2 regions of the Paenibacillus sp. FSL M7-0420 genome follow, and region 1 is predicted to be linked to the other one. Evidence: predicted binding sites of a transcription regulator. Region 1 holds the regulator's gene; the other holds the start of a gene.
The links. The regulator LexA, encoded in region 1, represses DNA repair genes until DNA is damaged. The targets are predictions, from matches to a motif close to CGAACATATGTTCG.
Positions count from the first base shown of each region.

Region 2: a site for LexA is predicted at 1,824-1,837, ahead of MKX51_RS22380 (YolD-like family protein). Genes of this name have one in related genera too.

Region 1 is NZ_JBBOCJ010000001.1:3,929,594-3,933,344, reverse strand. It holds gene MKX51_RS16660 (hypothetical protein) at 1-195, shown strand, start outside; gene MKX51_RS16655 (hypothetical protein) at 310-528, shown strand; gene MKX51_RS16650 (L,D-transpeptidase) at 608-946, opposite strand; gene lexA (transcriptional repressor LexA) at 1,135-1,761, opposite strand; gene MKX51_RS16640 (LysM peptidoglycan-binding domain-containing protein) at 1,959-2,375, shown strand; gene MKX51_RS16635 (DUF896 domain-containing protein) at 2,485-2,694, shown strand; gene MKX51_RS16630 (hypothetical protein) at 2,742-3,269, shown strand; gene MKX51_RS16625 (HAD family hydrolase) at 3,305-3,751, shown strand, end outside.
Region 2 is NZ_JBBOCJ010000001.1:5,256,301-5,260,051, reverse strand. It holds gene MKX51_RS22395 (PH domain-containing protein) at 1-304, opposite strand, end outside; gene MKX51_RS22390 (hypothetical protein) at 506-1,108, shown strand; gene MKX51_RS22385 (GNAT family N-acetyltransferase) at 1,196-1,621, opposite strand; gene MKX51_RS22380 (YolD-like family protein) at 1,897-2,232, shown strand; gene MKX51_RS22375 (hypothetical protein) at 2,273-2,434, opposite strand; gene MKX51_RS22370 (M15 family metallopeptidase) at 2,613-3,299, shown strand; gene MKX51_RS22365 (WGxxGxxG family protein) at 3,375-3,751, shown strand, end outside.

The DNA.
Region 1 (3,751 bases):
AGTGATGCTGATCTATTCGCTGCCGCACTGGCACAGGTACAGGTCTACGTCGTTCAGCTGGTTGATGGCAAACCGCATGTGATTGCTGATTATGCCGGACCTGTACAGAAATGGACACCGGAGTACATTGTGCTGGCCGGAATGACTTATAGACGCGATGAATTTGAATTCCGGGTACGATTGAACAAGAAGTAAGCAGATTCGCTGCCCACTACCTGCAGCTCTAACTAACATTACTGCCGAATCACACAATCTTTGGAGCCATTCTTGGCATCTCTTATACTATCCAAGTGTAAAAGAGGTGTAAAGATGAACCAAAGAGAACGTAACCGGATTCGCAGAGCCATTAATGTCCTGCTGACACAGCGGGCTGTCCTGCTGGAGAGACTGGAAGAAATCAATGAGAATCTGCGTAGAGTGCCTAGAGGTTCGCGGGCCAGAAGAGAGCTGCTGGCAGCCAGAGAATCGATCCGCGAGGCCATTCGTTTGAATACGGTGGCTATCCGTCTGTTGAGAAGTGTACTGTAGTCTGTATCCTCTCTAATTCATAGGAGTCACAGGAACCCTTGGGGCGCAATCTGGCGTCTCAAGGGTTTTTGCGACGTTCCTATTCCCGGATGGTGACACGGGTACCTATGGGAACGAGGGCGGCTAGAGCCAGAACATCTGCGTTATACATTCGAATACAGCCGTGTGAGACCATGTGGCCGATGGAGGATGGGTCATTGGTTCCGTGGATGCCGTAATGCGGCTTGGACAGTCCCATCCAGAAGGCACCGAACGGACCGCCCGGATTGGGCTGTTTGTTAATGATGGTGTATTCGCCTACAGGCGAGACGGTTAACATTTTGCCGATGCCGACAGGGAAGCCTCTGGTGACAACGTCATTATCCAGCAGGTACAGCATGCGCTGTGACAGATCGACGATAATTCGGTAATTGGGCATACAGATCAGCACTCCTTTGTAACAGGATATGTGCGGAGCTATGCAGCGGTTCGCAGAAAAAATGGCCAAAAAGCCGAATGCGAACAAATGTTTGTATACAGCTTTTTGGCCACTACACGAAGTAAAATGAACATAAAACAGGCTGCTTCGCATGGTGCGGAGCAGCCTGTTCTTAAGCGGGGAGTAGATTAGTGGATATCGCGGAATAATCCGATGACCCGGCCCAAAATTGTAACGCGGTTGAGGCGGAGAGGCTCGTACGCCGGATTCTCCGGCTGCAGCCTGATATGATCCCGTTCTTTGTAGAAGGTCTTGACAGTTGCTTCATCTTCTTCGGTCATCGCTACAACAATATCGCCGTTGTCGGCAGTCTGCTGCTGGCGCACGATGACATAATCCCCGTTCATAATTCCGGCATCCACCATACTGTCACCAAGGACAGATAGCATAAATACCTTGTTATCACCTACATAATGAGCAGGCAACGGGAAGTAATCCTCAATATTCTCTGTTGCTGTAATAGGAACACCAGCTGTAACCTTACCCACTACCGGGATGCGGGTAACGGTCTGGACGAATTGATGCACATTCTCTGAATCTTCCTGGCCGAGTAATTCAATGGCACGCGGTTTTGTTGGGTCACGCCGGATCAGGCCCTTCTTCTCAAGCCGGTCCAAGTGACCATGCACGGTGGAGCTGGAGGCCAGTCCGACAGCCTCGCCAATCTCGCGGACGGACGGAGGATAACCCTTGCTGCGGACTTCATTACGTATAAATTCCAGGATCGCCAGCTGACGACTAGAAATCTTTGACATCGGTATCAACCCCATATACTATGTTTGGGAAAATTATAACATAGAACTTCCGTTCGTACAAACATAAGTTCTAAAATGAGGAAAATAAGAGAACGGAAATAAAGAGAACAAATGTTCCGAAAAAACTATTGATCGAAACACATGTTCGTGTTATATTATTTTCGAAAGCAAGAACATGTGTTTGGAGGATGATAATCATGTTAAAGTATAGTACATACAACAGCATCTACAATAATGAGGATATCAAGGTGTCCGCTCCCGGTAATCCAACTGCTCATAGTAATGTAACCAAGATCAAGGACGCGATTCTTCATAGTGTCGCTGCGCTATCATCGCTATTCCGTCAGGTCAGCCTGATGAAGCTGGTTCTGGTGCTGATGCTTGTTATTTCGGGATTCACTGTGGTGGGGAATGTTTTTGCCGGTTCGGTTTCGTCGATGAAGCCGGATAAGCGGATTGTAGTCGAACGCGGGGATACCTTATGGAGTATTGCGTTAAGCAACAAGCCTGAGGACATGAAGACAGCCGTATATATAGAAGGAATAATGAAGAGTAATCATTTGGAGAACAGCGTCATTAAGGCCGGAGATATTCTCACTTTACCTGTATATTGAAGGAATGTGTCATGCTAATGATCGACTCAGAGAGCTTTCAGGGGGTAGACCTTGACAAGCTCTTTTTCTCATGGCAAAGTTAAAATGAATTTAGAGGGAGGGAAACGTATTGAATATTGACGAATTGGTCGCACGCATCAATGAATTGGCACGCAAAGCTAAGAACGGCGGCCTGAATGAAGAGGAACTGGCTGAACGAGCCAAGCTCCGCGAGATTTACCTGGGGAATATCCGCACTAACTTTCGGGCCCAGCTTGATACTATCGAAATTGTGGACAATCCGGAGCATGAAGAGGGCAATAACGGACTTAAGCATTAGCCGGTTGCCTTTTCATAGATAATACAGGATGACTAGGGGGAACTTACATGGCCCGTTCTTGGGAAAGAATGGTTCAACGCAACACCAAGCAAATTAACCAGCAAAGAAAGAAGCAGGGGAAGGACTCCATTTACACTTCCAGCACTAAGACTGCTGCGAAAAGCATCGATATTTTCAAAGGCCGCAATATTGTATTCCCCGTTGTACTGATGCTGCTTGGCATCATGTTCTGGGTGGTCGGCTCAATTGACGAAGCCAAAGGAAGCGGGATTCTGGCCAACTGGCTGGGTGTAGTGCTGTACTTCCTGCTTGCTGCGCTGCTGTTCTTCCGCCGTCCCTTCCTTAAGGTTGAGCGTGCGCGTATCTCTACTATTAAATACAACCGCGAACGCTTCCTGGCTGCGGCGGATATTGAAAAGATCACTTTATCGCGCAGTGTAGTTACTATTAAGTATAAGGGTAAGCGCAAGCAGTGGATTTTCTCCAAGCTGATTAACCGATATGACACCGCTGCGATGGGGGAACGCCTGGAGCAGTTCGCCAAGAACAACAACATTGAGGTTGTGCACGAATAGGAAGACAGACCAGCATATAGGGAGTGGAAGAACAAATGCCGATTACCGCCGTACTATTTGACCTTGACGATACTCTGCTGTGGGATGACCGCAGTGTGGAAGAAGCCTTCCGCTATGCTTGTGAGCATGCTGGAGATTCCGTTGATCCCGGGGAGCTTGAAGCTGCTGTTCGCAGGGAAGCTCGTACACTGTACGAATCCTATGAGACGTATCCGTTCACGAAGCTGATCGGTATTAACCCGTATGAAGCGCTGTGGGCGAACTTTACTGCCGGTGAGCAGCCGGAGTTCCGTCAACTGGAACAGCTTGCCCCTGTCTACCGTAAGGAATCCTGGCGCCGCGGCCTGGCCTCACTCGGGGTAGAGGATGAAGCGCTGGCTGCACAGCTGGCTGACAAGTTCGCCGCAGAGCGCCGTAGCCGTCCCTATATCTATGAGGAGACACTTCAGGTGCTGAACGAACTGCGCGGTAAGGTGAAGCTG
Region 2 (3,751 bases), 1.3 Mb from region 1:
AGAAATCGTTGACCCGCAGCAGCTCAATTTCTTCGACATCCTTGCCGATCAGTCCGCTCTTCACCATAATCCGCTGGGACGTAATCGTATACTTGGTGGTATTCAGTCCGATCAGCCCCTTGAGACGGTCGGAGATGCCGGCAGGCTTGCCCTGCCATAATTCTTGCTCGGGACCGGAGCTATGGCCAGCCGCCGGACGCCGTGCTGCTGCCGAAGAACCGGCCTCTTCTGTGCCTGCCCCGCATTCCCCGCAGAATTTGGCACCTTGCTTGTATTCCGCACCACATGCTGTGCAATAAGCCATGATAGATCTTCCTCTCCTTGAACGGATAAATTCATTATAGTATAACAGGAATTGCCAGTCATCAACGGGTTATTGACCGCCGTTTCTCCCTATGAATACGCTTATCTGCTGACATATGTTTCATTACGCCGAATTTTACATTAATTTCATTTGCACTTAACAAAAATCGATATTATTCTGTTAAGTGGAGGGATATTAACTATGAGACAAGCTTTACTTGCAGGACTGCTAATGGCCGTCATGATCCTCAGTGCCTGCGGCAATAACAGTGCTGAACCGGCATCCCCGGAAGAGGTACAGGAGACGGTACAGAGCTTTTACAATGAAATGTCGAAATTCGACGAAATGGGCAAATCCTCGCTTGAGAACTTCAACACCACGCTAACCTCTTATTCCACCGGACAAGCGACAGACAAAGAATTCCAGAAGGCTGTGGACAGCTTCCAGGATACCGCATCTCAGCTTGCAGATCATGTGAACGATATCAAGATTGCGGGTGGCCTGCCGGATACGATCGAGAAGCTGCTTAGAGATTCTGTGATTGCTTTTCAGAGTGCCTATCAGATCAAGGAGAAGGCTTCCAAGGGCGCAGTATCGCCCGATGTGACCGCTGAGGAATTCAACACGATGAATGAGCAGGCGGACATAGCGATGCTCTACGGCATCTCCAAGCTGAATGAAGCCAGAGAAGCCGCAGGACTGATTGAACCGGAGCAAGCCGTACCGGGAACCGTGTCAGATGCAGGCACAGATGCCAAGCAGGAACCGGGTGCTGGAAGCGCAGGGACTTCGTCAGTGAAATAAGCAGAGACAAGACTTGTTATACGCCAAAGGGTTCGGATGAAGACGCTGTACAGCATTACTGTAGGCGTCTTTTTGCTGTGGATTGAATTATTGGTCCAACCTTCTTGAGAAGTACTTAGGGGCCTCCCTGAAACCTTGTCTTTCATAAAATGTATGAGCCTCTATTCTTCTGGCATGGCAATGAACCTGGATACTGGCACATCCTCTTCGGCGGGCGGAAGCTGAGGCGAATTCCACTAATTCCTGTCCGATTCCCTTCCCTCTAACTGAGGAATCCACAACCAGATAACTAATGGAGGCGATATCTCCTCTCATGCCCAGCTGCGGGATATAATGCAGGGAAAGACAGGCGATAACACATCCTTCCGCTTCATAGACCTTTAACTCCTCATTGGGGTCAGCAAGCAGTCTTTCTATATTCTCTTTCATAAAAAGCTCGGTATCCGGGTAACCTAATTGCGTTAATAGTCTGGAAATATCCTCCCGATCCTCCACATTTGCAGCTCTAATCATAAATTTCATCTCCGTCCTTTCTACCCCATTACCCTAATGATGGCATCAGATTAGCTAAAATACTAGAACCACGGGATGGCTGTTTTCATGCAGGTGTGGTGCTAGTTCAACCCTGTATTATGATTAGCTGAAGCTCTCCTTCAGCGTCCTTGGCCTGACATTAATTTCTGCTTGCCTAACAAGATGGATCGCAGATATAATACAAACATGCGTTCGGTTTGTGGGCGGCAAGATGATGTAGTCCGGGTTATAAACAACAGAGTGGGGGAATAGCAATGGGCAAGAAGCTTGAAGCGGGCGGTCTGCGGGAGAGCAGCCGGATCATGTTGACGGAGCATAAGGGCGGGATCAGGAGGGACGAACGGGAGACCTGGCATAGCCTGAAGCCGGTGCTGGACGAGCAGAAGCTGGAGGAGATTGAGCATACGCTGGCCTTATCGCTGCGGAGTCATGTGCGGGTTACGCTGGTGCTGTATGGTCCTCTGGAGCAGAGGAAGCTGAGCGGGTTCGTGACCTCCATTCACACCCACTCGCGTGAATTCAAGCTGCGGTGGGCGGAGGAATGGAAGTGGCTGCTGGTAGATGACATTGTGGAGGCTTATATTGTCTAAAAGATAACCGTTCTGCCTGGAATCAGCACGGGTCCAAGCTTCATTTACCTGCCGCGGTGCCCGTCTTCTCATAGGCAATCAGCGTGACCTCCGGGTTCCCGGTCATCCGGGCAATTTCCGACTCCGCCTGGCGGATTACCTCCACCACATCCTCCTGGTCGCTAAGCGGGGCTATTCTGTAGCTGTCGCTGTATATCTCCATGTTCATCCCCCTTTCCGTTAGAATGACCTGACTTGCGGTCTGCATTCTTATTCTGGCCTGTAGGCACACAGTTCATCCGGGGAGATCAGGTGCTGCACAGCTCATTTTGCGAAAAAAATGGTCATCGGCGTAAACCGCCCGGCCAAAGCGGGCATATACTATACCAGGGGGTGAGTAGATGCTTACTTTGGAGCAGGTCAAGCAGAAGTCGGCCGCAAGGCTGGCGAAGCTGCATCCGGCCGTACTGGCCGGGGCGAACGAGCTGATTAGACGGAGCTATAACCGGGGGGTGCAGATCCTCATTACGCAGGGCATGCGCACGATAGCGCAGCAGAATGAGCTATATGCTCAAGGGAGAACCAAGAAGGGCGACATTGTAACGAATGCCCGGGGAGGCGACAGCTTCCATAATTACGGCCTCGCGATAGACTTCGCGCTGCTGCTGCCGGATGGCAGGAATGTGTCCTGGGATATGAATCGTGACGGGGATGGCGACAAGGTGGCAGACTGGCAAGAGGTGGTACAGGAGGGGAAGAAGCTGGGGTTCGAATGGGGCGGGGACTGGACCTCCTTCAAGGATTACGCCCATCTGCAGATGAGCTTCGGCCTTACCATCCAGGACCTGAAGGCAGGCCGGCGGCCTACTGCCCAGCAGAGTGCAGCCGCACTAAGCCGTATAACCGGAGGTGAGCCAGAGGTGAACAAGGATATCCCGGTAAATATTACGCTCAACGGTAAGAAGCTGACGACCGGCGTCATGGACGATGCGGTTACCTATGCGCCTGTACGTGCGATTGCGGAAGCGCTTGGAGCCAAGGTCACGTATAATGCGTCCAGCAAGACCGTGAACATTGTGAAGGAATAACTTCTCTGCATAGATGCTGTGCCGGATGGGGAAATTATCAGCGATTAACCACATCCATGAAGGGGGCACAACATTTTGAACAAGCTGATCACAAGTCTTGCCTGCGGTACGGTCCTGTCCATGAGTCTGCTCGGAGCAGGTGACATCTCCGCAGCAGCGCCGGGCGGTATGACCACTACGATTCCGGGCGTTATGAGCACCACCGCTCCGGGCATGCACAGCACAACTACTGACGGCCGGATGGGCAACATGGGGAATATGGGCAATCTGGATGACCGGATGATGGACAGCCGGGGCAACACCATGATGAATGAGACCAGAGATTCCATGCACAAGACCGAATCCATCATGAAGGACAAAATCCGTACCGGCGACAACAGCTCCGTCTCCCCGTTGTCCAACAATAACACAACGGGCCGCTACCGGGCACAGAGCACAACCACCACAGCCAA